One region of the Clostridium sp. LIBA-8553 genome, then DNA from elsewhere that is predicted to be linked to it. Evidence: riboswitches for the same ligand, from Rfam matches in the RefSeq annotation. Region 1 holds a riboswitch; each other region holds the start of a gene.
The links. A riboswitch is a leader RNA that binds a small molecule or an ion and turns the genes downstream of it on or off. The one in region 1 is predicted to bind cobalamin.
Positions count from the first base shown of each region.

Region 2: it holds a riboswitch for cobalamin, as region 1 does, so the genes downstream of both, AC2JAQ_RS07015 (ABC transporter substrate-binding protein) here and AC2JAQ_RS00515 (energy-coupling factor ABC transporter permease) in region 1, are expected to answer to the same signal.
Region 3: it holds a riboswitch for cobalamin, as region 1 does, so the genes downstream of both, AC2JAQ_RS08010 (sirohydrochlorin cobaltochelatase) here and AC2JAQ_RS00515 (energy-coupling factor ABC transporter permease) in region 1, are expected to answer to the same signal.

Region 1 covers NZ_CM173489.1:119,159-130,372, reverse strand. The annotation lists gene AC2JAQ_RS00540 (alpha-glucoside-specific PTS transporter subunit IIBC) at 1-1,419, opposite strand, end outside; gene AC2JAQ_RS00535 (SemiSWEET transporter) at 1,750-2,016, shown strand; gene AC2JAQ_RS00530 (ATP-binding cassette domain-containing protein) at 2,221-3,078, opposite strand; gene cbiQ (cobalt ECF transporter T component CbiQ) at 3,093-3,863, opposite strand; gene AC2JAQ_RS00520 (energy-coupling factor ABC transporter substrate-binding protein) at 3,850-4,158, opposite strand; gene AC2JAQ_RS00515 (energy-coupling factor ABC transporter permease) at 4,158-4,901, opposite strand; cobalamin riboswitch at 5,203-5,402, opposite strand; gene nagH (hyaluronoglucosaminidase) at 5,735-10,618, opposite strand; gene AC2JAQ_RS00505 (hypothetical protein) at 11,162-11,214, shown strand, end outside.
Region 2 covers NZ_CM173489.1:1,581,229-1,592,442, forward strand. The annotation lists gene cbiB (adenosylcobinamide-phosphate synthase CbiB) at 1-476, shown strand, start outside; gene cobD (threonine-phosphate decarboxylase CobD) at 473-1,537, shown strand; cobalamin riboswitch at 1,618-1,793, shown strand; gene AC2JAQ_RS07015 (ABC transporter substrate-binding protein) at 2,104-3,021, shown strand; gene AC2JAQ_RS07020 (FecCD family ABC transporter permease) at 3,008-4,039, shown strand; gene AC2JAQ_RS07025 (ABC transporter ATP-binding protein) at 4,044-4,799, shown strand; gene AC2JAQ_RS07030 (Dph6-related ATP pyrophosphatase) at 4,809-5,462, shown strand; gene AC2JAQ_RS07035 (cobyric acid synthase) at 5,472-6,935, shown strand; gene hcp (hydroxylamine reductase) at 7,160-8,878, shown strand; gene AC2JAQ_RS07045 (diguanylate cyclase) at 9,088-11,052, shown strand; gene AC2JAQ_RS07050 (sensor histidine kinase) at 11,099-11,214, shown strand, end outside.
Region 3 covers NZ_CM173489.1:1,775,033-1,786,246, forward strand. The annotation lists gene cbiG (cobalt-precorrin 5A hydrolase) at 1-548, opposite strand, end outside; gene cobM (precorrin-4 C(11)-methyltransferase) at 551-1,306, opposite strand; gene AC2JAQ_RS07985 (cobalt-factor II C(20)-methyltransferase) at 1,321-1,983, opposite strand; gene cbiT (precorrin-6Y C5,15-methyltransferase (decarboxylating) subunit CbiT) at 1,983-2,576, opposite strand; gene cbiE (precorrin-6y C5,15-methyltransferase (decarboxylating) subunit CbiE) at 2,596-3,207, opposite strand; gene cbiD (cobalt-precorrin-5B (C(1))-methyltransferase CbiD) at 3,235-4,332, opposite strand; gene AC2JAQ_RS08005 (precorrin-8X methylmutase) at 4,351-4,980, opposite strand; gene AC2JAQ_RS08010 (sirohydrochlorin cobaltochelatase) at 4,980-5,822, opposite strand; cobalamin riboswitch at 6,045-6,223, opposite strand; gene AC2JAQ_RS08015 (3D domain-containing protein) at 6,443-7,681, shown strand; gene AC2JAQ_RS08020 (hypothetical protein) at 7,709-8,017, opposite strand; gene AC2JAQ_RS08025 (SH3 domain-containing protein) at 8,412-11,214, opposite strand, start outside.

The sequences.
Region 1 (11,214 bases):
ACAGTTTGTAACATCTACTATATTCTCTTTTCCTCCTAAAGCTTCTAAAATCGCTTCAGCTTTTTGAGCTGTTTTATTTTTACCGGATTTGTTTTCACTTCTTGATTCTTCACCTTTTTTAGCTTTGTAATCAGCTTTAGTGTATAGTTTAGTTTCTTCATCATCATCTTCTCTACCTGGAGTCTTAAGATTTAATTTAAGTATGAAGAATCTAAATACAAAGAAATATATTGCTGTGAAACATAGTCCTATAGCTATTTGAATTAAATATGTTTGCCAATGATTCTTAGCTAAAGGTATCCAGTTTTGGGCAGCCCATTCAATTATTCCTCCACCAAAGTTACCTGCTACTCCAAAAGCAAATTCTGTAGCTGCTAAAGTAGCTGCTAAGACTGCATGTATAACAAATAGTATTGGTGCAACGAATAAGAATGTAAATTCTAATGGTTCTGTGATACCAGCTAATATAGCTGTTAATGTTGCTGGTATTAATAAACCTGCGACAATTTTCTTTTTATTAGGCTTAGCTGTAGCATATAATGCTAAGGCTATACCTACTGAACCAAATATTTTTGAATGTCCATGTAAAGCAAATCCACCTGCTGGGAATAACTCTGTTAAGCTTTGTTGTGACATAGCATATTGAGCTAAGTGTTGAGGCCAATAAGTAGCTATTCCCCCTTCTACAACGGCTGGTCCAAATATAAATGGTCCATAAATAAAGTGATGTAATCCTGTTGGTATTAATATACGTTCTAGGAATGTGTATATCCAAACCCCTACTATTCCTGATGAAGCTAAGAATCCTTGTAATGAATTAATTCCATTTTGAACTGCTGGCCATACTAAACAAATTATGAATGCTGTTGGAATCATTACAAAGAATCCTATCATAACTACGAAAGATGATCCTCTGAATATTCCTAAGTACTCTGGTAATTCTGTATCAAAGAAACGATTATGTAACCAAACAGCTATACCAGCTATTAAGATTGCTCCTATCATACCAGTATCAAATGTTTTAATACCGGCTATAGTTGTTAATCCACTTACTCCACCAACTTCTTGTGCAAAGTCAACTCCGAAAAATCCACCCCATTGAGTTAGCATTGAATTAACAAAGTAGTTAAAAGTTAAATATGTAACTAAAGCTTCCATACAAGCCCTTGCTTGAGCCTTTTTAGCTAATGCTATTGGTAAACCAACAACAAATAGTAATGGAAGTTGTCTAAATACTGTCCATCCACCTTCTTCAATAAGTGTCCAAATTTGATACCATAAAGTACCTTCATTTGCAATTGGTCCTACTATGTCTGGATTTTTGAATAGAATACATAGTCCTACTGTTATACCTGCAAAAGCAAATAGTAAAACTGGTGTAAACATTGCAGCTCCAAAACGTTGAATTTTTTGCATCATTCTTTACCACCTCATTTTATAAATCCTATTGTTACCCTTAACTTAAGTATTTTAAGAAACCCATAATACTTAAGTTATATTTTATAAGTCCAAGTACAGTTCATACTTTATCTACTTAAATGAACTTTTCTTGTACGATTTGTTAATTAAATAATAGCAATCAATGATAACATTTACAATACTATTCATATACTCTGTTCCTAGTTTCATAACAATGCAACTTTTTCCAGAAAGTTGTGAAATTTCACAACTTCATTTTTATATATGCAACTAGTTCTTATCTATAGATTATTACCATATGGTAGTTTTAAAAGGTAAGGAGAAAATTTTATGATCGGTTCATTAGCTGCAATTTTAACAACAGCATCCTTTATTCCTCAAGCGATAAAAGTAATAAAAACTAAAGATACCTCAGGTATATCTCTTATAATGTATTCAATGTTTACAATGGGTGTTTTTCTTTGGATTATCCATGGCTTTATAATGAATGATTTAGCTGTTATCTTAGCTAATTCTTGTACTTTTATATTTGCCATAATAATATTATTCTTTAAGATTAAATATAAGGATGGTATTAAGAATAGTGTTGTTGAATAAAATATCTGTAAATAAGTTTTAAGAAGAATTACAAGATATTAACTTTAGTATATAGTTAAACATTTTTTACTAAAAAATTTTAAGAATACATTTATATTTATGCTAACTTAAAGTTTATTTAGTATAAAAGGTTTATATCAAAGCTACTTATTTCTATAATTACTCTGATATAAACCTTTTTACTTATTTCATCTTATTTAATTATTAATCCTTAAATATTTTAATTTTCCAAGAATTTATTGTTTTTCTAGCTTGTCCGATAGTCAATGATAATTCATCAAATACAAAGCCATCTTTTTCTTTTAAAATTTCCATAAGATGTCCAATTCTAGGTAATCTCAAATTAACTTTTCTTATAGTCTCCTTTTTAGAAAATACCTCTTTAGGATTTCCGTGTAATATTACTTTTCCTTCTTGCATAACAAAGACATTATCACAATATAATGGCACAATATCTATATCATGAGTTGCTATTATTATTGTTATTCCAAGCTCATTTTGCATTTCCACCAATAACTTCATTATTTCGGAAACGCCCATTGGATCTAAACCTGCCGTTGGCTCATCCAATATTAAAACCTTTGGTTCCATAACTAGAACCCCTGCAATTGCTACTCTCTTCTTTTGACCAAAGCTTAAACAATGAGTTGGTTTATTTTTTAGATGTTCTATACCAGTTCTTTTTAATGCATTATCTACTCTTCTTCTAATTTCGTCCTCTGGTAGTTTCATATTCACAGCCCCAAAGGAAACATCCTGGTATACACTGGCTGAAAAAAGCTGATTATCAGGGTCTTGAAAAACAATTCCTATAGATTCTCTAAGTTTCATAATTCCTTTCCTAGAGTAATCAATTGGATTATTTTCAAAAAGTATTCTTCCTGAAGAAGGCTTTAATATACCATTAAAGTTTTGAAATAAAGTAGATTTCCCTACACCATTTCCTCCTAATATAGCCGTTACTTCTCCTCTTTTTATATTCATATCTATACCCTTTAGAGCATGAGTTCCATCTGAATAATTATAATTAAGCCCTTCTACTTTTAATATATAGTCTTCCATAAAATCCTCCTACTCTACTTAATAAATATAGCTATTCCTATAAAAATCAGGTTAATGATTATAGTTAAAATGTAAATGTAGCTCCTTTTTTGAGGTTTTTCTTCTAAAACCTTAAGCTCCCCATTATATCCTCTAGCCTCTAAAGCTGTATACAAATCATTAGCTCTTTTAAATGAACGTATAAATAATGTTGATGCAAGAGCTCCTAAAGATTTATACGATGTTCTTATATCTCTATATCCTAACCTTGAATTCTGCGATATAAACATCATTTCTGAGGTCTCTAAAATTATAAATATAAACCTATATACTAAGCTTATTAATTCTATTAAAAAGCTTGGTATCCTTAGCTTTGATAAAACTGATATTACATCTATCATTGGTGTTGTCAAAGATATAAAATATAAACAACTCAGAGATCCCATTACCTTTAAAAACATATTAATTCCTTGAAAAATTCCACTTTTAGAGACTCCAATCCATCCATTGAAGAACTTAATTGACACTAGAAAAGTCTCTCTATTTAATGAATAACTTATAACTATTGTTAAGATACCTATTATTAAAAAAGCTATTGGTACCATCATCAATTTTATAAAAACACTTAATTTTGTTTTTCCAACCTTAGTTATTAAAAAAGTCATAAGACTTATTACAAGCATAGAAACAATACAATTATTTGCCCAAAGGCATACCCCTAAAGTTATCAACGCAAAAAACATCTTTTCTGCCGGATTAATAACTTTTAATTTTGATGAATAAGCATATTTATCAATGTTTATCATTTACTTCGTCGTTCACTTTCTTTTTACCCTTTAAATAACCTAATCCAAACCCAATTATTCCAGCTCCTATAGCTGCTTGTAGAGCAAATAATAAACTCTCTATTTCTCCACTTGCAGGTTCAAATATAGGTGAAAACCACGGTTCATAACTTTCATCTATTTGTGTTATTGCTTCTTCTGCTTGATCATCAGATCCACCGAACTCACCATTCTTAGCCACAAAGAAAGGTATAATTGTAATAAATACAACTAATAAAATTAATATTACATTAGTTACTACTCTTTTATTTTTCATTATTTTACCTCCCTTGAAATAATATTAAGTTCCATTAAATCATCTTTTGCATAGTTTTCTATTGTGTTAAATATTATAACAGTTAATATTCCCTCGCTTATAGCTAAAGGAATTTGAGTTATAGCAAATATACCCATGAACTTCATAACTGAAGCCATAACTCCACCAACTTCTGCTGGGAAAGCTAGTCCTAATTGAACTGAAGTAACCATATATGTTGCTAAGTCACCAAGAGCTGATGCTAAAAATACTCCTAACCATGTTGGTCCATTAAGTTTTTTCACTAATTTATAAAGTCCATATGATACTAAAGGTCCAACAACAGCCATTGAAAAAGTATTAGCTCCGAGAGTTGTAAGTCCTCCATGTGCTAAAAGTAATGCTTGGAATAAAAGAACGATAAGTCCTAAAACTGATGCTGCTGTAGGTCCAAATAATATTGCTGCAAGCCCAACCCCTGTAGGATGTGAGCAACTACCTGTAACTGATGGAAGCTTTAATGCTGAAAGCACAAAAGCATAAGCCCCTGCCATAGCTAATAATATTTTTAGTCTTGGATTATTTCCAACTTTTTTCTTGATAGAAAATAGTCCTAATACTATAAAAGGTATAGTTATAACACCCCATGCTATACACCACTTAGGTTGTAAAAATCCTTCCATAATATGCATAGCTGAAACACTTCTTGGTATTAATAAGAACATTAATAAAAATCCTAAAAATACTTGATTCTTTTTTGACATAATAATTCTACTCCTTAAATTATATTTTTGTTTTGTATCTCCATTCCTTAAAATAGGCTTCTATTATCTTTAGCCTTAAAAGTCTTATCTAACGCCCTTACTACTTTTACTAAAAATCTGTAAAAGCAAATATATTACTCCTACATAATTTCAAGTAAGTAAAGATATACATTCCCTGCTCTTTTAAGATAAAAATTTAATTCTAAAAATAAAAACCCCTAGACATTGCGTCTAGGGGCTATAAAAATTCTAAAAAAAATATAACTTACCAAAGCACAACACCTCCTATTTCCCGTAGGATTTGATGTTTTAAAAACAGGCAGGTCTTCTGGCTTAAGTATCATCACCTTTTGTAACCTTCCCAAAACCTTATGTTTCAGTGGTTTTAAATACAAAAGACTCCTCTATTACAGCGGCGGGACCGCGTGGGATTTAAACCCAACTTCCCTTTTAATGGATAGTTTTCAAGCTAACTATCTAACCTATTTCTAAATATTTAATTTAATAATTCATTAACATTATATAGTATAAAGAATTGATTTACAATTAAACTATATAAATTTTCATAGAAACTATGCCCTATACAGCATTATTTTCGAAGTTTTTTCCTTTAAACTAAAATATAATTTTGTTTACCTTTTCTTCAATTAATTTTATTTTATCTTTTCACTTAAATTCATTTTATGAAGATATTTTTGAAACTAAAAGGGATCATATTTAGATACCAAATCACAATTTATAACACTAACTTTTAGATTAATACTATAAACTTGATTTTAAATACCTATATGATCCCTTAAATTCTAAAATTTAATTTTACCCTAAAAATTATCTTAGTTTAATATTCTATGATTTATAAAGCTTATTTCATATTCATCAACAACTCCATCTTTATTTAAATCAAGAGAAGTATTATTACTTCCATAGTTTCTAGAAACCATTGCTAAGTCACCTATATCAATCTTTCCATTACCATTGAAGTCTCCTGTACTTTCCTCAATTATTAGAGAGTTGAAGATTTCTATTGCACTATTTAAAGCTTCTTTAGCTGAGTTTATTTCCTCTTGAGTAGTATCTTCCTTATTGAATATTTCTTCAGCCTTATTGATTTCATTTGTTAAAGCAGCCTTAGCTCCTTTATGGTATTCACCAACTTCAAAACCTTCTACAGCCTCTTCTACTAAGGATTTACCTTGGTTGATTAAAGCTTCTAAATCTGCTTTATCAACTTCTGGAATATCTTTAACTAAAGCTTTTATTGAAGCATCTAAGTCAGATACTATTTGATTTATTTGCTCTTGAGTATAATCTGCTCTATTTTTATCAGCTTCATTAGCAAGTGCTAATTTTTCACTGAATCCAGCCCATGATTCAGCTGTGTAATCTTCTTCTACTAAAGAATTTCCTAAAGCTAAGACTTCATCGAAAGCTTCAAAATCAGTTGCTCTTAAAGCTAATCCTTCTTCTGCCTTGCTTAATTTTTCTAAAGCCTTGTCTATTTTCTTTTGAGAAGAATTAGAATCATCTAAAATATCTTTTGCATTATCTAATGCTTCTTTTAAAGCCTCAAAACTACTTAAAGTATACTCATCTCCATTTAAATCAACAAGTTCATCATATTTTGCTCTTAAAGCATCGTTCACTGGGAACTCAAACTCTTGATTTAAAGTTATTATTTCATAAATGTTTGGAGCAACATCTGTCCACTCAATCTTTATTTCATAAATATTGCTATAATCACGATTTATGAATTCATTTAAGCTATTACTTAATGTACCTAATTGAACCCATTCATCAGTTACATTCTCACTGCCATCTCCAACTCTAGCCATAACCTTAGCATTAGATATTGAGCTTCCATCTTGAACTATAGTAACCTTTCTAACATCAGTTTTCTCTGATAGACGATAAGTTATGCTTCCTTCATTTATCTCACCATTATTAGTATTAGGTTTGTATGAAGTAGTTAAATCTCCATCTTTTAAATTCTTTGGAGCAAACCCTCTTTCTTCAATTGGATTTGAAATATAAGTTGGGTCATTTACTGTAGGAATATACTCTCCATTGTTTATCATAAGCTCGTTTATAACAGTCCAACGATGTCTATATGGAGCAGTAAATAATATTCTTACATATCTAGCCTTTTGATTTAAATTAGCTCCTTCAACATAAGCACTATCTATTGGAACTATTCCACCTGATTGGTTTCCATGTATATATCCGTTTTCTAATGGTTTAGCATACATATCATCTACACCATTTTCTACTCCATCTCCAATAGTAATTGCATCTGTCCAAGTTTCACCATCTAAAGATAATTGGATTTTACCATCTCTTATATGGTCAATCTCAGTATCTAATACAACATACTTTAAGTTATCTACAAGTATATCTTGTCCTAGGTCATAAACTATAGTATCTCCAAATTTAGGAGCTCCATTAAACTTAACACTTGTTTTTAAGTCTCCATCTACAGCTTTTTTCGCTCCAGTATCCCCAACATAAGCTTCAACTAAAGATGGTTCATAAACCTCAGTTGAATTAACCTCAAACTTAGTTAAATTAAAGTTAACAGCCTCATTGCTTGTATTTAATAACCTTACATATCTTCCATCTTCTAAAGTGTTAAGGTCTGTTATATCAGTCCATTCAACACCATTCATAGAGCTTTGTAGTTTTAATCCTGTATCATTTGAAACTTCAAAATTAATAGTACTTAAATCCTTAATACGATCTAATTCAACACCAACATACTCCCCAGTATTTAAAGTTATATTATCTAATGGCAATAACTTAGTTACATCTTCCTTAGCTAAGGATAATAATTCTATCTCTGTATTTGTATATACATTCTCTTTATTTCCTGCGCTTTCTAATTCATCACTCTTTATTCCAAACTCTGAGAAAGTAAGCCACTTATTAATATTCTCCATATTAGTAAGTCTTACATATTTAGCTGAAATAGGAGTTTCAAATGATTCTTCTATGACATCCTTACCAGCTGGAGCACCTGTTTTATCATACTCCTTAATAGTTGTCCAATTTTCATTATCTAGTGAGTATTCAAGTTTAAATTTATTCCACTTATCAGAACTTCCTCCACCATTTTTTCCTATTACAAATCTAATTCCATCAAGCTTGATTTCTTTACCTAAATCTAAACCAATGAATTCTCCTGCTAAAGATGTGTCTCCATTAGCTGTTCTATACCAAACGCCAGTGTTATCATCACCGTCTAAAAGATTAGTTTCATTTCCTTCATAAACACTCCAAGATTCACTTCTTATTAAACTTGGATTAAAGTCTATACCTGAGTTTGAATCCTCTTTCTTATTTACATTAATATCTCTAACACCTAACCAAGTATTTTCTCTTGCCTCTGTGGCTATTAAGCGAACTCCTCTAACCTTTAGATCTAAGTTTTCTACCTTTACAGCTTTAGGCATTGTATATTCAACACCTTCTTCTAAATCAACCCACTCTTTTCCATCAACAGTATATTGAATTTTAGCTTTTTGCATTGTATCATTTGGGTTTGAATTAGCTCCCATTAAGAATTCAACATTATTTAAAGTTATAGGATTACTGTACTTAACCCCTACATAAGTTCCAACCTCTACTCTATTTGGATTCTTATATACTATTTCTGTTCCAGCATTATTATCAAAAATATTATCTGGGTTTCCTGATTGAGAATCTTGTCTATTACTTATATACGTTGCTATTACTTTATTTGGATCTACAATTGAGCCTATAACAGCTGATAAGTTCTGTCCCATATGCTTTATAAATGGAACAATATGTTGAACTCCAACCTCCGCATATTCAGTGTGATCTACATAGTGGAAACCATAAGTTTTTGATTTTTCAAAGGCACTTTGAGCTTCTGAGTAATTAACCCAAGCCTCTTCATCATCACCATCTTCAACTGCGATGGCTGACTTTAAGTATCCTATAGCAGCATTCGTTGTATCTTCCCAGCAATTTAACCAGTATATTATTTGATCTCTAGTACGTGGATTTCCTGGATTATTTTTATAGTATTCAGCCGCTTTTTGAAGATTTTCAAACTCTTCTATTAAGGCTAATGCATCTTCTTTAATACTAACACCACTATCATATTTATTCTTAAACTCTGTTAATTTAGGTGCTAAATCTATTGATTCCTCTAGTTTAGTAACACGACTATCCATATTTTGATTTATCATATGTTTACTCATTTCACGTAATGCTAATGAAGAATTAGTTTCCTCAGCAGTTCCATGATCCATGTACTTAAATGAGTCATGCCAGTTTTGGTCAGCTTGCTCCTTATTATCCCATATATTCCATGCATAATCAGCTACAGCAAAAAGAGCTGATTTGTTAGCTTCTGCCTGTTGCATAGGATTTAGAACAATACCATCTATTTTACTTGGGTCAACACCTGGATGTAAGAATGTATCATTTCCTCCCATTATTAGGTGCTGTTTTGAGTTATCTGAACAAGGCCAGTTAATCCAGAAGAACGGGGCTCTTCCCGGATTCCCCTCTGTTGTAATATTATTCATGAAGTTATTAGCAAAGTTCTCATCTACTTCTCCCCAAATTCTGCCTCCAGTCATAACAATACTTACATTGTCTTCAGCTTTATTTAATTCTTTTAGCTGAGCTGAACTTCCATTACCATAATAATCTGATGGGCAAAACATTAAATCAGTTTTTAAGTCTGGATAAGTATCTTGCTGTTCTTCTAACCATCTTGTTAAATCAGTAAGAAGTTTAACATACATACTAGCTCCTTGAGCTGGTGCTGCAGCATCGTCAGCTAATATAGCAAATTGTCTAACATCATTCTCTAAAAGCTGAGCAAATTTAGCCTTAATTATTCCTAAATCCTCTTGGTAATTTTCCTCTGTATCAAATCTCACTGGACTACTCATAAATGGATGTAGAGCATATACATATCTATTCTTAGTTTCATTACCAACTTGAGCTAACTTTTTAATTTCAGATAATTTTTCTTCTGGATATAACTCTCTCCACTTACTGTTATGATAAGGATCATCCTTAGGAGCAAATACATATTGGTTTAACTTATAGTCTCCACCAAACTTCATAAGTTCTGCTCTATCCTCATTAGACCAAGGGTTTCCATAATATCCTTCTATAAACCCTCTATGAGCAACTTCTGCATAGTCATCTGCTCTGAAATTTTGAATCATCTTATCATCTTCTAACTGATTAAATACATGCTTTAAAGTAGTTACTCCATAGAAAGCACTATCTGTATCTTCACCTATTACACCTATTACCCCATCTTTAACAGTTACTATATTTGAATCCATCTTCTCATCAAAAAAGCTCTCTTCATGAGGTACATTATCATTAAAATAATTGTCAACAAATCCTCCTGACTCGTTAATACCTACTAAGAAGTTTGTTTTACCTGGTACTATTTCATTTGAAACAGTAGCTTCTAAATTGCTAGATTCTAAAACCTCATTAACACGATTTTTAGTATAAATATCAATACCTTCATCATATACGATATTTATTTCATCACTTAATTGAAATTCTCCTCCACTATAATTAATTTCTTGTGGCTTTGGATAGATTTCATAAAAATTTTTAGTTGTTCCATCAGTTGCAAAAACAACTAAATTTGACGGTAAAACACTAATTGTCATTGCAGCTAATGCCGTAGATGCTATTATTTTTCTAATGTTTTTCTTCATCTTCTCTCCCCCTCTTAATCTTACTATTTTTACATAATGTACTTAAATTGTAATTGTTTTCCTAGAAATAGTACATGTATTTTATTTACTTCTTATGTTTATTACTGATTTATTTATAAAAAAATAGCCTTTCTTTTGAAAGGCTATTTAAATTAAGTTTATTTTTACTTAATGTCAAATATAAATCTATTTATTTTTCTTGCTTAAAGCTTTATTTATTTTCTCTATCTTTTTTTTCAATAAAATAAAATATACTCCAAATAACAATAAATATAACTATACTCATTTTTCTTTCCTACTAACAGTATATAATCTCCCAATATCTCCTTAAATAGATTTTGACTATGTGGTTACTTTTCATGTCTAAGTGGTATATATGTATAATTTAAATATTTCTAAAGAATCTTTTCTTTTTCTTTAGAAATATTTATATAAAATTTAAGGTCTTTGTAACTATCATGTTACTCTCTTTCTCTATTTAATTGTTAAAATTTTGTGTATAATCAATACTATAGGAAGAATTTTTAGAGGGGGGTATTATTAATGAAAAAAAGAAACATACGTACTTTAGATGCTTTTGTTTACTCTTTATTTAT
Region 2 (11,214 bases), 1.5 Mb from region 1:
TTGCTGGTATTGGAGGAGCACCATTAGCTTTTCTATATAAGGCAGTAAATACATGTGATTCTATGTTTGGATATAAAAATGATAAATATAAGGATTTTGGATTTGTTTCAGCAAAGCTTGATGATATATTTAATTATATTCCTGCTAGATTAACAGCTTATCTAATAGTAATTGCTTCATTTGTTTTAAGACTTAATTATAAAGGAAGTTTAAAAATATATAAGAGAGACAGATATAATCATTCAAGTCCTAATAGTGCTCATCCAGAGGCAGCAGTTGCAGGGGCTTTAGGAATAAAACTTGGAGGAGCAAATTATTATTTTGGAAAACTTATAGAAAAGCCAACAATAGGAGAAGCTAAAAAGAAAATAGAAATTTCAGATGTTTACAAGACTAATAAAATTTTGGGGTTAGTTTCATTTTTAGGAATGGTAATAGCTCTTATTATTAGATTTGCTTTAGAGGTGATCATATGAATTTAGGACATGGTGGTAATGTAGAAGAAATAAAAAGAGTTTATGGGTTAAAAGAAGAGGATATAATTGATTTTTCTGCTAATATAAACCCTATGGGGATTTCAGAAAAAGTAAAAGAGGCAATGATTAGAGGAATAAACTCAATAGAAAGGTATCCAGATATAACTTATTATGAACTTAAAAAAGAAATTTCAAGTTTCGAGAAAGTAGATTTAGATAAAATAGTTTTAGGTAACGGAGCTGCAGAAGTGATTTTTAACATAGTAAGAGGAATTAAACCTAAAAATGCTCTTATAATAGCACCTACTTTTTCAGAATACGAGGATGCTTTAAAATCTCTAGAATGCAAAGTGAATCATTATATATTAAAAGATAGATATTCATTAGATAATGGATTTATAGATGAAATAAAAGATGATTTAGACATAATATTTTTATGTAATCCAAACAATCCAACAGGAGCTTTAATAGAGAAAGAATTTTCATTAAGAGTTTTGAAAAAGGCAAAAGAGATGAATATAAAAGTTGTTTTTGATGAATCATTTCTAGATTTTGTTGAAAATAATGAAAAATACTCTGTTATTGAATATCTAGATGATTTTGATAATTTAATTGTGGTTAAATCATTAACTAAGCTTTTTGCTTTCCCAGGTATAAGATTAGGTTATGGATTAAGCTCAGATTTTGAAATGATAAAAAAAATAAATTCTGTTGCGACTCCTTGGAGTGTAAATACAGTGGCGGACTATGCTGGAAGAGAGGCATTAAAAGAAGTTAAGTATATAAAAAATAGCGTAGCTTACGTAAAAAAAGAAAATAAATTTTTATATAATGGTTTAAAAGATTTTAAAGATATTAATGTTTTTAAGGGAGCTGTTAATTTTTTATTCTTTAAATTAAACAGAGAATTAAATTTAAGGGAAGAACTAATTAAACAAGGATTAATAATAAGAAGTTGTAATAATTATGTAGGTTTAGACAATAGTTATTATAGAGTTGCAGTTAGAAGAAGAGAAGAAAATGAAAGACTTTTAGAAGTGCTTTCAAAGATTTTAAAATAGTTTATTTACATTTTTATTAAAAAGATAAATTTAAAGTAGATAAGGTGTTTGACAATAATAAAATATAATAATATAATCAAGTTGATTGATTCATAATTGGTGTGATTTCACTTAATAGGGAATGAAGTTAAAATCTTCAACTACCTCAGTAACCGTGAAGCTGACGAAATCTCAATATGTCACTGCATTTTTATGTGGGAAGACGAGATAGAGGATGAAGCAAAGTCGGGATACCTGCCTTTTATGCGAATACTATTATCTTCTGAGGGTAAGGTAATAGGATGCGTACGCTTTCAGAATATACTTAACATACCTTCGAATGGGTATGTTTTTTTATTTTCTACGTATTAATCTTAAACCTCAAATATTTAATTGTTAAGTTTTATGAAAGAGAAATTTGATTATTAGTGATGCTTTAACCTTAATTTAAGAAATTTCAAATTTGCTTTTATAGGTTGTAGGGGTACTTAGCAATATTAAATACATATTAAAATCATTACTTAAAATCAAATAAAAAATCCTTCATATGACTTAAGAAATTACAAAGGCAAAAATGGAGGAAAAATATGAAAAACTTTAAAAAATTAATTTCCCTAGTAACTTTAATAGTAATGTCATTACTGTTATTTGTTGGCTGTGGAAGCAAAACGGTAACAATGAAAGATATGGAAGGAACTGAATTTACAGTACCAAAAAAAATCCAAAGAATAGTATCAACAGCACCGTCTAATACAGAAATATTAGTAGGTTTAGGCTTAGGTGATAAAATCGTAGGTATTGATAAATACTCAGCAGATGTAAAAGGATTAAACCCAGATATACCTAAAATAGATTTTAGAAATCCAGATGCTGAGGCTATTTTGGCCCTTAAGCCTGATGTAATAATAGCTTCAGGTCATAATAGGGAAGGTAAAGAAGACCCATTTAAGGTTTTAAAGGATGCTGGAATACCAGTAGTTTATATTCCAACTAGTGAAAGCATTGATGGAATATACGAAGATATAAATTTCTTAGCTAAGTTAACTAGAACAGAGTCTGAAGGAAACAAAATGGTTGATGAAATGAAAAGTGAAGTAAACAAAATTAAAACTATAGGTGAAACTATAAAAGATAAAAAGACTGTTTACTTTGAAATTGGGTCAAGTCCAAATTTATACAGCTTTGGAAGTGATACTTTCTTAAACAATCTATTAACTATAGTTGGAGCAGAAAATGTATTTGCAAATGAAAGAGGATGGATTTCACCAAGTGAAGAAGCTGTTATAAAAGCAAATCCAGATGTGATTTTAACAAATGAAGATTATATTGAAAATGCAACAGATTTAATTGCTAAACGTCCAGGTTGGAATACAATAACTGCTGTTAAGGATAATCAAATATTCTTAGTAGATAAAAATGCAACATCACGTGGAAGTCAATATGTGATAAGTGCTTTAAAACAAATAGCAAAGGATATTTATCCAGAACAATATGCAGGAATCTAAAAAGAGAAAATTACTAATAACACTATCTATTCCATTAGTATTATTAGTACTTTGTATTGGAACTTCTATTGGAAGTTCCAATATTAATATATGGGATACTATTTCTATAGTTGGAAATAAGATTTTTGATATTCCACTTAGAGCTGGTATCAAACCAGAGGACGTAGCAATTATTTGGGTAATTAGATTACCTAGAGTTTTATTAGCATTTGGAGTTGGAGCTTCCCTTGCAGTTAGTGGAGCTGTAATTCAATCAATTTTAAAAAATCCTTTAGCATCACCATATACTTTAGGAGTTTCATCAGGAGCTTCTTTAGGAGTTGGAATATACATAGTTCTTGGTATAACAATACCTTTTATAGGCAATTTAGCTATGCCTATTATAGGATTTTTATGTGGAGTTTTTACTATTTTCGCAGTGATAATTTTTTCAAATAAAGTAGACAGAGGACTTTCAAATAATACAGTAATATTAGCTGGAATGGTTCTATCGCTTTTTACTAGTGCCATGTTAACAACCATAACAGCATTATGTAGTGAGGATATAAAGGCTATTACTATGTGGCAAATGGGATCATTTGCTATGAAAAGTTGGTCCTATGTTTTGGCTGGTCTCCCATTTTTTTTGATTGGAGTCTTTATGGTATTAAGATATACAAAAGAAATGGATATTTTAAGTTTTGGAGAAGAGAGTGCAAAGACCGTAGGTGTTGAAACTGAAAAGGTAAAAAAAAGACTACTTATTTCAATTGCTATTTTAACTGGAAGCGCAGTTGCTTTAAGTGGTGTTATAGGCTTTATTGACCTTATAACTCCTCATATAGTTAGAAAAATATTTGGTTCTAATCATAAAGTAGTAATTCCAATGAGCATTATACTTGGAGGAACACTTATGGTACTAACAGATTTAGTTTCAAGAACATTAATTTCACCATCAGAATTGCCAGTAGGGGCAATTACAGCTTTAATTGGAGCACCATTTTTTGCTTACATTTATTTTGGAAAAAGAAGTAGGTGATATTTTGCTAGAAGTTAAAAACTTATGCTGTGGGTACGATGAAAATGATGTTGTACATAACATATCTTTTAAGGTCAATAGGGGAGAAAATATTTCTATAATAGGACCAAATGGATGTGGGAAATCCACAATATTAAAAGCTTTAGCTAACCTTATAGAATATAAGGGAGAAATAAAGCTAGATGGAGTAGAAATTAAAAAGATTAAAAGAAAAGATTTAGCTAAAAAAGTTGCTTTAATGAGTCAAAATTCTGAAATATACTTTTCTTATACTGTATTTGAAACAGTTGCTTTAGGAAGATATGCTCACATAAATGGTATTTTTTCAAGTCTCAGTAATGAAGATAAGGATATAGTATTAAAGTGTATTGAAAGTGTTGGTTTGTTAGAAGAAAAAGATAAACTTATAAATGAATTATCAGGTGGACAACTTCAGAGAGTTTATTTAGCAAGAGCCTTTGCTCAGGAGCCTGATATACTACTTTTAGATGAGCCAACTAATCATTTAGACTTAAAATGTCAAATTGAAATTTTAGATTACATAAATAAATGGACAAAAGAAAATAATAAAACAGTTATAGGGGTTTTACATGATTTAAATTTAGTTCAAATGTTTAGTGAGGACGTAATTCTTATTAAAGAGGGCCAAATTTATAGCCATGGAAAAGCAAGGGAAATATTAAATAGTTATAAAATTAAAGATGTTTATAAAATAGATATTAGAAAATTTATGCTAGAAGCATTAGAAAAATGGAAGTAGGTGGACAATATGAAAAAGAAATTTGTTGTATCATATAGTTGTGGAAAGGATAGTACATTATCATTATATAGAATGATAAAAGCTGGACATACTCCAGTAGCTTTATTAGTTACTGTTGATAAAAAAGTTTTAAGAAGCTGGTTCCATGGAATACCAGATAAATTATTAAAAGACGTATCAAAATCTCTAGATATACCTCTAGTTTTAGTTGCAAGTAACGGAAAAGAAAATTATGGTGAAACATTTGTTGAGGCTTTAAAGAAAATTAAAGAGGAAATGGGTGCAGAAGCTTGTGTATTTGGAGATATTGATTTAATGGCTCATAGAACTTGGTGTGAAGATAAATGTGAAAAAGCAGGACTTGAAGCTATTTTCCCACTTTGGGAAGAAGATAGAGAAGCACTAACTTATGAGTTTATAGATAGTGGCTTCAAAACTGTAATAAAAAATGTAAAGTTAAGCATTTTAGGTGAAGAATTCTTAGGTGAAGTTTTAACTAAGGATGTAGTTGAAAGATTAAAAGCAGCTGGTTCAGATGCTTGTGGAGAAAATGGAGAATATCATACATTTGTTTATGATGGACCTTTATTTAAAGAAAGAATAAATTTTGAAACTGGAGATAATATATTAACAGAAACTCATGGATTCTTAGATATTAAGTAGGTGTATTTTATGAAGTATAGAGGTATAATGCTACTTGGAACAGCATCTTCTGTGGGAAAAAGTACTGTTGCAGCAGCTTTTTGTAGATATTTTAAGAAAAAAGGATATAGCGTTGCACCTTATAAAGCTTTGAATATATCATTGAATTCCTTTGTGACAAAGGATGGCGATGAAATAGGACGAGCTCAAGTGGTACAAGCTGAGGCATGTGAAATTGATCCTAAAGAATATATGAATCCTATTTTAATGAAGCCTAGTGCAGGATTTAAAACTCAAGTAATAGTTAGAGGTAAAGTTCATTGTACTATGGATGCTTATAAATATAAGGATTTAAATAAATATCTTAAAGAAAAAGCAAAAGAAGCTTATGATGACCTTTCTAAGGATTATGATTTAATAGTCTTAGAGGGATCTGGTAGTTGTGCTGAAATAAATTTAAGAGAAACAGATATTGCAAATATGCAGACTGCTAAAATGGCAGATGCAGATGTAATATTAGTTGCAGATATTGATAGAGGAGGAGTTTTTGCTTCTATTGTTGGTACTATAATGCTTTTAACTGAAGAGGAAAGAAAAAGAGTTAAAGGAGTTATAATAAACAAATTTAGAGGCAAAAAAGAATTCTTTGAGCCTGCAATGAGACAAATAGAAGAAATAATAAAAATTCCTGTTTTAGGAGTTATGCCTTACTTTGATTTAGACATAGAGGAAGAAGACAGTGCTTCTATTAAATTAATAAAAGGTGATGGAAAAGGAATAGATATAGCAATAATTAGATTGCCTCATATGTCAAACTTTACTGACTTTAATGCTCTATCAAGAATAAAAGATGTTGGTATAAGATATGCAGAAAATCCTAAGGATTTAGAAAATGCAAATATGATAATAATTCCTGGAAGTAAAAATACCATAGATGATTTAATTTATTTAAAAGAAAGTGGTTTTAAAGAGGCATTAATTAATAAAAGTTCTGAAGGAAGATTAATCTTTGGAATATGTGGAGGATATCAAATACTAGGAGAAAAAATAATTGATTCTCTTGGTGTTGAAGGAGACGTAAGAGAAGAGGATGGATTGGGACTTTTAAACATAGTAACATCATTTAATAAAGAAAAGACTACAAAACAGGTTGTAGCTTTTGATTTAGAAGGAAATGAAGTTAGTGGATATGAAATTCATAATGGAGAAAGTATTCCTACAATTGAAGAGAATATATGGCTAAAAGAGAAAGATGGAAATGTTCTTGGTATGAAGAATGATGATTTAAATGTTTTTGGTACATATATTCATGGAATATTTGATGAAGGAGACTTTGCAGAAAAGCTTATAAATAAATTAAAGAAAGAATTAAATATAGAAGAAAGTGATGAAGTGAATTATAAAGATTACAAAATAAGTCAATATAATAAGCTTTGTGAACTTTTAGAAGAAAATATAGATATGAAATATGTTGAGAATCTAATTAAATCTTAATTTTAAACAGTGTATTAAATTTTATTATTTAATACACTGTTTTTGCTTTTTTATATTATTCTTTAGTTTAAATTTTTTTTATTTTTATCAAAAAAATTTTAGTCTTGGTAACTTAGGTTACGTGATTAATAAAGTATATAAGATAGAATAATACTTGTTAAAGCGGACAGAAAAAAGCTTTAGATAACAAAGGAAAAAGTTTTGAATAAAGTGGAGGAATATTAATGGAAAATAAAATGTTTTGTTTCCAGTGTCAAGAGACTGCTGGATGCACAGGATGTACTAAGTTTGGAGTATGTGGAAAGTCACCGGATTTAGCAAGAATGCAGGACTTATTAATATATACAACTAAAGGATTATCAGAAGTAACTACTAGATTAAGAGCTGAAGGAAAGAAGATAGATTCAAAAGTTAATCATTTAGTAACTATAAACTTATTTACTACAATAACTAATGCAAACTTTGATGATGAAATATTCTATGAGAGAGTAAAAGAAACTTTAAGAATAAAAGAAAATTTATTAAGCACTTTAAAGAATAAAAAGAATTTATCAGAAGCTGCACTTTGGAATGCTTCTAATAAAAGCGAAATAGATGAAAAAGTAAGTTTATTACAAAAGATAAAGAATGCTTTCTCAAAGAAAGAAGAAATTTCAGTAGATTCAATATTAGATGAAAAATCAACTAAAGTAGGAGTTTTAGCTACTAAGGATGAAGATATAAGAAGTTTAAGAGAACTTATAATATATGGTTTAAAAGGTATGTCAGCATACATGAAGCATGCTAATGCATTAGGATATGACAAAGAAGAAATAAATGCATTTATGCAAAGTACATTAGCTAAAACTTTAGATGATAGCTTAACAATAGATGAATTAATAGCTTTAACTTTAGAAACTGGTAAGGTTGGAGTAGATGGAATGGCATTACTTGATAGTGCAAATACAGGAACTTATGGACATCCTGAAGTTACTAAGGTTAATATAGGAGTTAGAAAAAATCCAGGTATATTAGTATCAGGACATGATTTAAAAGATTTAGAATTATTATTAAAGCAAACAGAGGGAACAGGGGTAGACGTATATACACACTCAGAAATGTTACCAGCTCATTACTATCCAGCATTTAAAAAGTATTCTCATTTTGCAGGTAACTATGGAAATGCTTGGTGGAAGCAAAAAGAAGAGTTCGAAAGCTTTAATGGACCAATATTAATGACTACAAACTGTATAGTACCTCCAAAGGATAGTTATAAGGATAGATTATACACAACTGGAGCAGCAGGTTTTGCTGGATGTACTCACATAAAAGGAAAATCAGAATCAGACAAAGATTTTTCAGTTATAATTGAGCATGCTAAGAAATGCAAGGCTCCTAAGCAAATAGAAACAGGAGAAATTATAGGTGGATTTGCGCATAATCAAGTTCTTGCCTTAGCTGATAAAGTAGTAGAAGCAGTTAAGTCTGGAGCAATAAGAAGATTCTTTGTTATGGCTGGATGTGATGGAAGAGCTAAATCAAGAAATTACTACACTGATTTTGCAAAGGCATTACCAAAGGATACAGTAATACTAACAGCTGGATGTGCAAAATATAAGTATAATAAACTTCCTTTAGGTGATATAAATGGAATTCCAAGAGTATTAGATGCAGGACAATGTAATGATTCATATTCACTTGCATTAATAGCGTTAAAACTTAAAGAAGTCTTTGAATTAGAGGATATAAATGATTTACCAATATCATTTAACATAGCTTGGTATGAGCAAAAAGCAGTAATAGTATTATTATCACTATTATATTTAGGTGTTAAAAATATACACTTAGGACCAACATTACCAGCATTTTTATCTCCAAATGTTGCAAAAGTTTTAGTTGAGAACTTTGGAATTGGTGGAATTACAAATGTTGAAGATGATATAAAAATGTTTTTACAACAATAAAATTGAATTTATATATTTTAAAACAAAGAAGGGATATAACTTTTAGTTATATCTCTTTTTTTACAATTAAACTTAATGGCAAAAAAGTACAATAAAAGTACAAAAAATTACAAAATCACTTAAAAATATACACTATAAATGGTAATATATAAAAGGCATTATTTAACGAAAAAAATTACTATATAATAAAAAATAGGACGGATTTTTAAATGAAATTTAAAGTTATAATATATGCGTTAATAATTTTTATATTTGGAGCCTTTATAGTAGGATATAGAATTTATTTTGAAAAAACGAATAATGATTCTTATGCAGATCAGTTCATAGAAATAGTAAAGCTTGATGAAGAGAGAAATTTAAAATCGGATGAGTTACAAAAATTAAAATGGGAATTAGAGAAAGAAATAGTAAATTCAACAGATGAGATTTATTTAAAAAAAGCATATTATTCCTTAGGATCAATAGAATATTTAGAGAAAAATTATAATAAGGCCATAGAGTTATTTTTGAAGTCAGAAGGTTATATAGAGAGAAAAATAGATATTGTAGATTTAATGATATATAGTGCTTTATCAACTAATTATTTAATGATAGAAGAAAAAGAGGAGTCTGAAAAATACTTTAATAAAGCAAAAAAAATGGCTTTAGATAATAAAAAAAATGATGAGTTAGCCAATATGTATTATGCAAGAGCAAAAGCTATTTTATCCGTTAACGGAAAGGTAAGTGATGCTATAGCTTTAATGGAAGAATCTATAGAATTAAACCAAAGTTATGAGAAACGCATAAGAGCCTACTTACTTCTTTCAACAATGTATAGGTTATGTGGGAAATGTGATTTATCATTAAAATATGATGAATATGCTTTAGAAATAGCATTAGAGCATAATGATAATAAAAATTTAAATGCTTGTATAATTAATCTAGGAGAAAATTATTATGTAAAGAGGGATTATAACAAGGTTATATCTGTATATGAATCTTTAATTGAAAGTGGCAATGTTACAAGTCCGGAAAACAAGTTAACTATATATGGATACTTATTAGAAAGTCATTTTGAAGTTGGTAATTATAATAAGGTACAAAGATATAAAGAAAAATATTTAAGTACTATAGAAGAATTAGATGAAGAAGAGCAAAACAGAGAATATATTTGGTTATACTTGGTTCTGTCAGACATAAACTTACGAGAGAAAAATTTAGAAATTGGAGAATATTATTTTAGCAAAGCTAGTGAATTATATAATAAAGATAAAAATGATGCTTATGCTAATACTGACATACTTTTAAAGAAATTAGACATAAATATAAATTACATAAAAACAGGTGATTTTAAAAATGCTATTTATAAATATAAAGAGCTATTAAATGAGATAAAATCAAGGGATATAAGTACGGATATATTTTATTCAGTAGCTTATTCAATAGCTAGAATAAGTTATGAAAATGAGGATTATGAAGAATTCTCTAAATATATAATTCATATGTATGAGGAATATAATGAAATTAGTTTTAATTCTAGTACAGATGATGCTTTGATTAGATTAAATAATAATTTATTCAATAAAGTTAGAGTAAGAGATAGAAGGAAAATCTATTCTTTAAGTGGATTACTTATTATAGCAATAGCAATTATTAGTATTATACATTTAAAAAATAAAAAGATAAAAAATTTAAATAAGGAATTAGAATTAGCTATACTAACTGATGGTTTAACTAATGTATATAATAAGAGATATTTATACAGGCGATTAGAAGATAGTATAAATAAATGTACAAGTTTAGTTTTTATAATGATAGATATAGATTATTTTAAAAAATACAATGACAATTATGGCCATATGAAAGGAGATGAGGCACTTATAAGTGTTGCTAATATTATTAAAAATGTTTTTAAAGAAGATTATGTTTTTAGGTATGGAGGTGAAGAGTTTTCAGTTTTATCAGAACGATCTGAAATGGACGTCATAAAGGACATAGAAAAACTAATGAATGACTTGCATGAAAGAGATATAAAGCATGAGTATTCAAAGGTTAGTAATAGAGTAACTTTAAGCATAGGTATTAGCAAAGCTACTATTAGTTCTAAAAAGAATATTGAAGAGTTAATACGAGATGCGGATAAAAAGCTATATGAGTCAAAGAAAAAAGGTAGAAATAGATATACAAGTTAAGTTTTAATAATTTAAAGAAAAAATCTTAAGAGGAAATAAAGAGAGTATGGAATCTGAAAAAAGAAAAATTATCAGTGGGTTAATAATAATCAACTTTATTTGCTTGGCAGTTATATTAAAATTTATATCATTAAATAATAAAAAAAATAAATTGAATTCTAT
Region 3 (11,214 bases), 1.7 Mb from region 1:
AATAAATATGTACTTTCATAGCCTAAAGGCAATTTGATCAAATTATTATCATCCATAAAATAAACTTTTTTATTATTTACTAACCTTGAAGCCATATCTTTAGCCTTTTTTAAATCTTCTATAATAAGATTATTACTTTTAGCAACCATATCTGGTGCAACTTTATTTTGATTATCTGTAGCAGTTGTTATAACTGGAGTGTTATTTAAAACTTTGCTTACTTCTAAAGTTAATTCATTGGCTCCACCAATATGTCCTCCAGCTAAACTTATAGTAAACTTATTGTTTACATCAACCACAACAATCCCTGGATCCTTATCTTTTTTTACTATAAAAGGAGTTATAGCTCTCACTGCAATTCCTGTTGAACTTATAAAAATAATATTCTTACAAGTTTCAAACATTTCCTGTGTAGCTCCTTTTAAAGAAAAATCTTCACATTTACTTTTATAAATTCCTTTGAAACTAATATTATTTTCTTCAAAAAAATCCTTAAGCTTATCTCCTATAAAGTCTCCCTTTTCAGTAACACTTATTATTCCAATCATATTTATTCAATTCCTTTTCTGAACATATGAGTAAAATGCTTATCATAAAGAAGACTCTTCTCATAATTACAGTCAATGAAATCTCCAACTAATATTTGAGCACATTTATTTATACCAGCTTCCTTAACCTTTTCTGATATATTTTCTAATGTTCCAATGATTATTTCTTGATCATCCCATGTTGCTCTAGAAATTACAGCTATAGGAACATCCTCTCTTCCATATCCTCTTTTTAATTTTTCAACTACCTTATCAATCATTGATATAGAAAGGAATAATGCCATAGAAGCCCCGATTGAAGCTAACTTTTCTAAATCTTCTGTTTCTGGTACTGGTGTTCTTCCTTCAACTCTAGTTAATATAACAGTTTGAGTTACTGATGGAAGGGTAAACTCTTTCTTTATAGCTGAAGCTGCTGCCGTAAATGAACTTACTCCTGGTACAACCTCATATTCTATATTAAACTTGTCTAGCTCATCCATTTGTTCCTTAATAGCTCCATATATTGATGGATCTCCAGTGTGAAGTCTTACTATTACTTTATCTTCACCATCATTTTCTTTTATAACTTCAACTACCTCTTCTAAAGTCATTGAAGCTGAGTTATATATTTTAACTCCTTCTTTACAAACATCTAAATGTTCTTTACTTACTAAAGATCCTGCATATATTACAACATCTGCTTTTTCTAATAAATTTCTTCCTCTAACAGTTATTAAATCAACAGCTCCTGGTCCTGCACCTATAAAATAAAGCATTTTTATTCCTCCTCTTATCTACTTGCTAGTATTAAAGACATATAATCTCTATGATTTACAATTTCTTCTCTAGTTCTTAGAATTTTTTCTCCTTCTCTACCTGCTCTACTAACTAGCACATAGTCAAATCCCTTTTCTTCTAGAACGTCTATAACTTCTTCTTCCTTTTTATAAACTTTCATTATTACAACGAACTTCTCATCTTTTATATCATGTACTCTAGCTGCTGGAAGAACAAGTAATGGTTCATTACCTACAACTAATGTTCTATCAACTATACTAGCTGCAGCACAAAAAGATGTTATTCCTGGAATAGTTTTTACATGGAAACCATGATCTTCTACATAATTTAATAAATGTATATATGTACTATAAACATAAGGGTCACCTATAGTTAAGAAACTTACATTTTTTCCTTCATTAAGTTTTTCTAAAATAAAGTCATAAGCCTCTTTAACTTTTAAATCTCTATTTTTCTTTCCCATTGGAAAATGTTTAACAGCTATTTCTGTTCCCTCTTTTATATATTCTTGAGCAGCGATTAATGCTATACTCTCCCCACCTTCTTCTGCACTTGGAGCTACTATAACATCACTATTTCCAATAGCTTTTACTGCCTTTACTGTTAATAATTCACTATCTCCAGGTCCTACACCTATTCCATATAATATTGCCATTAAATTTCCTCCTTAAACGCCTTAACAATAAAAATTGGATTATTGCTAATCATCATGTATGTATTTTCTCTATTTTTGCTTATGTTAACTAAAGAAATTTCTGTTTTATATTCTAATTTCTTTAAGAATTCTATTGCATTATATGCATTGTTTAAAGTTATAAAGTTTAATACTAAAACTCCATCCTCTTTTAAGATTTCATCTGATATATTTATAATTTTTTCAAGTCCTCCACCAGAACCCCCTATAAATATAGAATCAAATTTTGAGATTTTTTCTTCTTTAACTTCCTTTGAAAGTGATTCCATATGTTCTATAGCATCACCCTCTAATAAAGTAACATTATTACACTGAAACTTTTTTAAGTTCTCTTTAGTTACTCTTAGAGCTTCTTCATCTCTTTCTATAGAAAATACTTTTCCCTCTTCTATAAATTTAGAAGCTTGAATAGTAATACTACCAGTTCCACTTCCTATATCTAAAAAATTAGAATTTGTATCTAAATCTAGTTTGCTAATAGTAAGAATCCTAATATCCTCTTTTGTCATAGGACATTTTCCTCTAATAAACTCTGAATCCTTTATAAACTTCATATATCCTCCAAAGGAAAATTTATCTTTCAATTATTATTACAGATAAATCTCCATAATCCTTTTCGCAAATTTCTCTTGGACTTCCAATTGTTATGTTTTCATCTTCATATGAAAGATTTTCTCCAACATACACAGTACACTCTATAGAATTTTCTATTAACTTTTTACTTAGTTCATTTGGAGTATTCTTTTTATCAGTTAACCATATAGAAAGTTTGTTTTTTTTGACAACTTCTATAAAATTTTCTTCTCTTCCATGCATACTTCCTACAAAAGCATTATTCCAAGATTTATTTACTTTACATGTTAAATACTGAAAAGAACTTATTCCTGGAATAATAGAAATCTCTCCATCATAATTTTTTCCTATGTAATTCGTAATACCATAAAAGGTAGGGTCTCCTGAAGCAACAATTGAAATATCACTTTCTTCATTTTCATTTAAAAAAGCTATTAATTCACTTAAAGTTTTTACCTTTTTAAACTTTTCGTCTCTTAAATTATTTAAAAACTTTAAGCTTAAAATTGCTCTTTTAAAACCTACTATATAATCACTTTTTTCTAGTTCCTTAATAACCTTTGGAATTATATAGTCTTCATGGCCTGGTCCTAATCCTAGTATCTTAACCAATAGCCTTCATTCCCTTCTAATTTAAGTTTAATCAAACAAGTTTGAATTTTTAGATTCATATAATAATTTCATTTCCTTTGATCCATAATACATAAGAATATTAAAATTTACTTCACCATAAGAGTAAATATCTAATCTCTTTAATACTTTTTCTCCAATTCTCTCATATAACCTTGGGAAATCATCTCCAAGAAGTCTTACAGCACCTTCACTTGTTTTTTCTTCTAAAACCTTTTTAACTAGTTCTAAGTCATATCCCATTAAAGTTAATTCTAAAGCTATAACCTCTAATCTCACATCTGAAACTCTACTATGCGTATTAAAACATCCAAAAGCAATTTTACTTAACTTTCCTATATGTCCTACTATAGTTAAGTCTCTTATTCCCTGAGCTAAAGCACATTCTATAGAAAATCCTACATAATTAGATATAACAACTATATTATCTTTTTTATATCCTCTTTCTCTTAAGAATCTTTCTCCCATATTACCAAATACAAATACAAGTTCTTTATTATTCACTACTTTCTGTCTTATCTCAAGTCTAATAGATTCCTTTAAAGAATCTTCAGACATAGGATACACAATTCCTGTAGTACCAAGTATCGATATTCCATCAACTATACCTAGTCTTGGATTAAAGGTTTTCTTAGCAATCTCCCTCCCTCTTGGAACGAAAATTGTTATTTTAACCCCTTTATTCTTAGGTAATACACTAAGAACTTCCTTTTTAATCATTTCTCTAGGCACTGGATTTATAGCCGGCTGTCCTTTTTCTACAAAAAGACCATCTTTAGTGACTACTCCAACACCTTCTCCTCCACATAATTCAAAGCCTTCTGGAATTTCTTCTGCCTTCGCAAATATAGATATTCCTGATGTAGCATCAATATCATCTCCACCATCTTTGATTATAGAACAAACAACTGAGTCTTTTTCAATCTCTATATCTTGTATTTCTAAATTAAGTTTTATATTTTTAGGAGTATCTATTTCTATAACACTTATGTCTTTTTTATGAAAAAGCATATAAGTGGCGGCTTTAGCCGCTGCTGCTGCACAAGATCCTGTAGTGTATCCACATCTAAGTTTCTTTCCGCCGCTTTCTATATACATTTCAAACATTTAGATTACCTTCTTTTATTACATATCTCTTTTATAATTCATATAAAGTAATGCATTTATTATAGCCGCTGCTACTGTACTTCCACCTTTTCTTCCCTTAACTCTTATATATGGAATTCCAAGCTCATCTAAATCCTCTTTGCTCTCACTAGCTCCTACAAAGCCAACTGGAACTGCTACTATAAGTTTTGGATTAGCTTTTCCTTCCTTAATAAGTTCTCTTAGCTTAAATAAGGCAGTTGGAGCATTTCCGAAAACAAATATATCTACATTTTCCTTTGCTGCAAGTTCAACCCCTGCCATTGATCTAGTTATTCCTTTTTCCTTAGCTAATTTAAATACCTCTTCTAATCCAACATAGCATTCAACTGATGAGTTTAATTCTTTTAAGGCTCTTTTATTCATTCCTGATAAAGCCATTGTTGTATCAGTATATATTTTAGCTCCAGATTTTAATGCAGAAACTCCTGCTTCTATAGCCCCTTGGCTTATTTCTATTAAATCTTGATATTCAAAGTCTGCAGTAGTATGTATAACTCTTTTTACTATTTGTAATTCCTCTTCTGAAAAATTATGTTCATGCATTTCAGAACCTATAATTTCAAAACTTCTTTTTTCAATTCCCATAGGGCTCTTTATATAATTCATTATTTCATTTCCCTTCTATGTTTCTTCTTTTTAGTTTCTCCAAGTCCTTTATATGTACCATTAATAACATCATTAATTCTATCTATGTATAAATTTCCAAACTCTTCGTATTCCCCTAATCCTTTTAAGACAACATTGGCTTTTATTCCTTCACTTTCAAATCTGCTCTTCCATGAATCTTCTTCATCTGAAGCCATATCATTTTTAGCATGATCTCCAGCCACAACCATTAAAGGAATTATTGTTATCTCTTTTATATTTTTCTTCTTAGCTTTCTTTAAGACATTTGAAAAATTAGGATATCCCTCTACAGTTCCTACAAAAACATCTTCATAGTCCTTATCTATTAAAACAGATTGTAAACATCCATAAACAGCATTTGATGGATGAGCACTACCATGTCCAACAAATACACATGGAGAATTATTTTCTATTACATCTTTCATTGTATCTACAAAGTATGAATAATCATCTGGACCTGATTCAAAACCTTCATAATAAAATATTGGTCTTCCTGTTTCTATCTTTTTAAAACATGATTCATATTCCTTTACTATATGCTTTATATAATCAAACTCTTCTCCAGGAATAATATGAAGTGGTTGAACAATAACTTCCTCATATTCATCCTCTGCTAATTTTTTTAAAGCATCTTCTGGAAATAGTATATTCATGTCATATTTTTCTTTAAGCTTTCTTACTATCATATGTGATGTAAAACTTCTAAAAATATCATATTCTTTAAAACTCTCTCGTATTGAATCTTCTATTTTTTTAATAGAATTGTTTAAAGCATCTAAATGACTCGTTCCAAAACTTACAACTAATATAGCTTTCTTCATGTTTCACCTCTAAAAATTTTTAAATAAGTTTATGTTTTAAAGTAGTATTGGTCTTAAATAAAACTATAGCACTCTCTTAATAACTAGCTAAAGTAAACACCTATCTAAAACATAACTAAAAATAAAAAGCATCTGTGTTACCAAGAACCAGATGCTTAAAAATCAAAGTAATTATTCCTCAAAATTATTAACAAATAAGTCCTAACATCTTCCCTCCGAAGTTTAGTGCATAATTTCTAGGCAGGTATCCTGACTTAAGGCTTATCCTCATTTCTCCCTTCCCAATAAAAAATCAGTGGTAATTAGAAACTTGTATCCTATTACAGTAGCGGGGGCTGTAGTGGCTTTTAACCACTTTCCCTTTTAATTAAGTAAATTAAACCTAAAAATATTAAATTATTATTTTTTCTTCATTATAATATATAATCTTAATTATTTCAACATTCTTTAAATTTCTTATTTTTTTGTATTTGTAGTATAATTAAGATGTTAATTTTTTCTTAGCACATTAAGGGGATAAAGGTTAAATTTGTTTTATATTTGGCTTTTATGTTATAATTCAATAATACAGGATGAAATACACTTAAGTTGTGGACAGTTTACTAAAAGGAGTGTACTTTATGCAAAAAAGAATTTTATCAGCATTAATAGCAATGACTATAAGTATTTCAACGACTCAAATAGTTTTTGCTGATACAGTAAGTGATAAGAAATCAACTATACAAGAAAATAAAGTAAAGTATGAACAATTAGATAATGAGGTTATGTCTCTTAATTCTCAAGTATCAAAACTCAACAATGAAATTGAAGAATTAAATACTAAATTAGCAGATAATCAAACTAAAATGAAAGATACTGAGGAAAACTTAAAAGAAACGGAAAGTAAAGTAAGCACTTTAAAGACCGAAATAGATCAAAAACAATCTGTTTTAGGTAAAAGAATGCGTGCTATGTATAAGAGCAAAGATTCAATGAACCCACTAGTTTTTCTTCTTAAATCTGAAAGCTTATCAGATTTAATAACAAGAATAGATGCTTTAGCAAGGGTTACAGCCTTAGATAAAAATCTTATAAACGATCTAGATACCCAAAAAGATTCTCTCAATAATGATATTAAAAAATTAGAAAGAGATAAGGCTGAGCTTAAGGAATTAAAAAGTTCCACTGAAGAATCTCTTAAAACACTAGATAGTAAAAAAGCGGAAGAGCAAAAGAAGATTACTGAGTTAAATAATCAAAAGGAAGCTGTTTTAGGAATAATTAAAGAAAATGAAATGTCTTTAATTTCTCATTCTGTTTCCGTTATAAACTCTTCCTCATCAATTAGCGAGCTTGAAAGTGCAATAAGCACATTGAATCAATTAATCCCACAACTTAATATTGATTCAGTAAAAGATACAGCAAATAATTCTGTACAAGCTGCAAAAAATAAAATTGAATCTATAAAAGCTGAGGAAGCGGCTAAAAACAGTAGTAATAATAATTCTTCAGCTAATTCAAATAATAATAATTCAAATAACAATAATGAAAATAATAATTCTAACCAACCTAGTGATGGTAAATATAAAAAAACACTTTCCGTTGAAGCTACAGCATATACTGGCGGAACATTAACCGCTATGGGACTTAAACCTGTAAGAGATCCAGGTGGAATAAGCACAATCGCTGTAGATCCTAGTGTAATTCCATTAGGTTCAAAAGTGTACATCCCTGGATATGGTTATGCCATAGCATCAGATACAGGCGGAGCTATTAAAGGAAATATAATAGACCTTTATATGAACTCTCATGATGACTGTACATCTTGGGGAAGACGTCAAGTTACATTACACATAGTTGCCTATCCTGGCGAATGGTAAAACAAAAAAAGATAAGACACTTTTGTCTTATCTTTTTTTTAATCTCCTACCAAAATTATTAAAAACTTTTAAAATAAAAAAAATTGCTACAAAGGCTACTATAGCCATAATAACTGTAATAATAAAGTTTAATATATCCTTAAAGCTTAATCCAACACCTGTTAAAAATTCTCTAAATTTTATACTTATCTTAAAAAATCCCCACAAAATTAAACTTCCTACAATCCCTACAGAAGCTGAAGTCAATCCAATTTTTGATTTTTTAAATAAGCATAATACTCCTATTAAAGCAAATGTTATTATTATGAAAATAAACTTCCAATCTAAAATATCCACGGGCTTCATTCTCCTAAACATACTTTCATTATTATATTACTTAACAGAAGTAGTTATTATTACTTTATTGTTTCAAATTTTTTAATTATTTCTCATTAAACTTATTGTTTTTCATGTTTTCTATTAAAGATTTATCTAATTTAAAATCTCTCTAACTTCATTTATAAAAGCATTTTTCAGTAATTGTATAGCAGAAACATTTATTCCCAAAGAAATATATTTCATTTTCTTTTTCTTGATATAATTATTGCATTTACTCATCTTCTCAACACATAATTATTCATTTGTTTCCTATCCCACACTAAAATTAGCTAAAATAAAAGGAGTCTCTTGACTCCTTTTATCTACTATGATTAAATTCTAAATACCAATTAATTTTAAACTTCTATTTCTTCTAATTTGCAAATACAGGTACTTCAAATGTAAAGTTATTTTCTAAATATAAATCTTCATAACTACTCATAATATCAGCTATACCTGATGCATACCATGGAGTCGTTGCATATTGATGCCACATATTAGCTACATTTTGATTATATCTCATTTTATAAAGTGTATTTTGTTCATATGTTGAACTATGGACATAATTTGCAGAAACAAATGCTGCTGCTCCTTTTATAGCACTTTCAATACTTGTCCAACCTCTATTATAAGCATATGTTGTTCCTAATATTAATGCTCTATTAGGAAATGCTGAAGAATTATCCTTGGCTCCTATTCCAAATAAATTATAAACTGTAACTGGCCTTGATAAAGGTATCATTTTATATCCTATTAATTGACCATAACTGTTGTATATCGGCTTACTTTCATCTGCAATTTCAGTAATAGTTACTCCTCTAGCAAGCTTACTTGTTCCATTACCTGTCTCATGTAAACACTGCGCAACTAAGTATATAGGGTCTATATTATATGCTCTAGCAGCATCAACAAAAGCTTGTCCTTGACCTGTTAAAATACCTTTATTATTTAACCTACTACTTAATCCGCTTACATTAACAGCTCTAAATCTATCAATTCTTAAGAATTGTAATTTATTAGTAGCTTTTGCTGGATTTATATATTTTTCAAATTCAGCATATGAATAATTTGATGGATTACTTTTCTGTTGCATCCTAATGTATTCATCAAGAGATACTCCATATGGTGTTTTTGATGCATTTCCCAAATCTAATCCTGGATTAACATTTGAATTTCCATCAAAAATACTTATATAGTTCTTAGATGCATATGCTTCCTGCCCCTTATAATTTATTTTATAGAATCCATTTTCTTCACCTAAAATTTCAACACTTTCACCACCATTTAAAATTCCGACAATTTGAGAGGATGTATTTGCTTCTTTTCTTACATTTAATCCATTAGAAGCTGTTACAATTCCTGTTTTTTTAGTTTCCTCTGGTTTACTTGGTTGCTCTGGAGTTGTATTATTTTCTTCATCCTTAACATCTTTTATGTACTCTTTTGCAACATACCCATAAGAACCTTTATACTCTATTTTATAGAATGCACCTTCTTCTCCCACTATTGTTACCTTAGAATTTCCACTTAAGCTTCCTATTACTCTACTACTTGTACTCGCACTTTCTCTTACATTAAGAGCACTACTTACATTTACTATTCCTGTTTTCTGAGTATTTCCAGGCTTACTTGGTTGTTCTGGAGTTGGATTATTTTCTTCACCCTTAACATCTTTTATATACTCTTTAGCAACATATCCATATGAACCTTTATACTCTATTTTATAGAATGAACCTTCTTCTCCTACTATTGTTACCTTAGAGTTTCCACTTAAACTTCCTATTACTCTACTACTTGTACTTGCACTTTCTCTTACATTTAAAGAGCTACTTACATTTACTATTCCTGTTTTCTGAGTATTTTCAGGCTTACTTGGTTGTTCTGGAGTTGTATTATTTTCTTCATCTTTAACATCTTTTATATATTCTTTTGCTACATATCCATATGAACCCTTGTATTCTATTTTATAGAATGAACCTGACTCTCCTACTATTGTTACCTTAGAGTTTCCACTTAAACTTCCTATTACTCTACTACTTGTACTTGCACTTTCTCTTACATTTAAAGAGCTACTTACATTTACTATTCCTGTTTTCTGAGTATTTTCAGGCTTACTTGGTTGTTCTGGAGTCGTTGTATTTCCTTCATCCTTAAGATCTTTTATATATTCTTTTGCTACGTATCCATATGAACCTTTATACTCTATTTTATAGAATGCACCTTCTTCTCCCACTATTGTTACCTTAGAATTTCCACTTAAGCTTCCTATTACTCTACTGCTTGTACTCGCACTTTCTCTTACATTAAGAGCACTACTTACATTTACTATTCCTGTTTTCTGAGTATTTCCAGGCTTACTTGGTTTCTCTGGAGTTTGAGTACTTTGGTTACTATTACTATTGTTATTGCTTTCTGTAACATCTTTAATGTATTCCTTAGCTACATATCCATATGAACCCTTGTATTCTATTTTATAGAATGATCCTGACTCTCCCACTATTGTTACTTTAGAGTTTCCACTTAAGCTTCCTATTACTCTACTGCTTGTACTCGCACTTTCTCTTACATTTAAAGAACTGCTTACATTTACTATTCCTGTTTTCTGAGTATTTTCAGGCTTACTTGGTTTCTCTGGAGTTTGAGTACTTTGGTTACTATTACTATTGTTATTGCTTTCTGTAACATCTTTAATGTATTCCTTAGCTACATATCCATATGAACCCTTGTATTCTATTTTATAGAATGATCCTGACTCTCCTACTATTGTTACCTTAGAGTTTCCACTTAAGCTTCCTATTACTTTGCTACTTGTACTCGCACTTTCTCTTACATTTAGAGAACTGCTTACATTTACTATTCCTATTTTCTTAGTATTTTCAGGCTTACTTGGTTGTTCTGGAGTTGTATTATTTCCTTCATCCTTAAGATCTTTGATGTATTCTTTAGCTACATATCCATATGAACCTTTGTATTCTATTTTATAGAATGATCCTGACTCTCCTACTATTGTTACCTTAGAGTTTCCACTTAAGCTTCCTATTACTCTACTGCTTGTACTCGCACTTTCTCTTACATTTAGAGAACTACTTACATTTACTATTCCTGTTTTATTGAAAGATCTAACAGCCATAAGTATTGGTTCTACTTTATGATTAGCTATAGCATTTTCTTTCTTA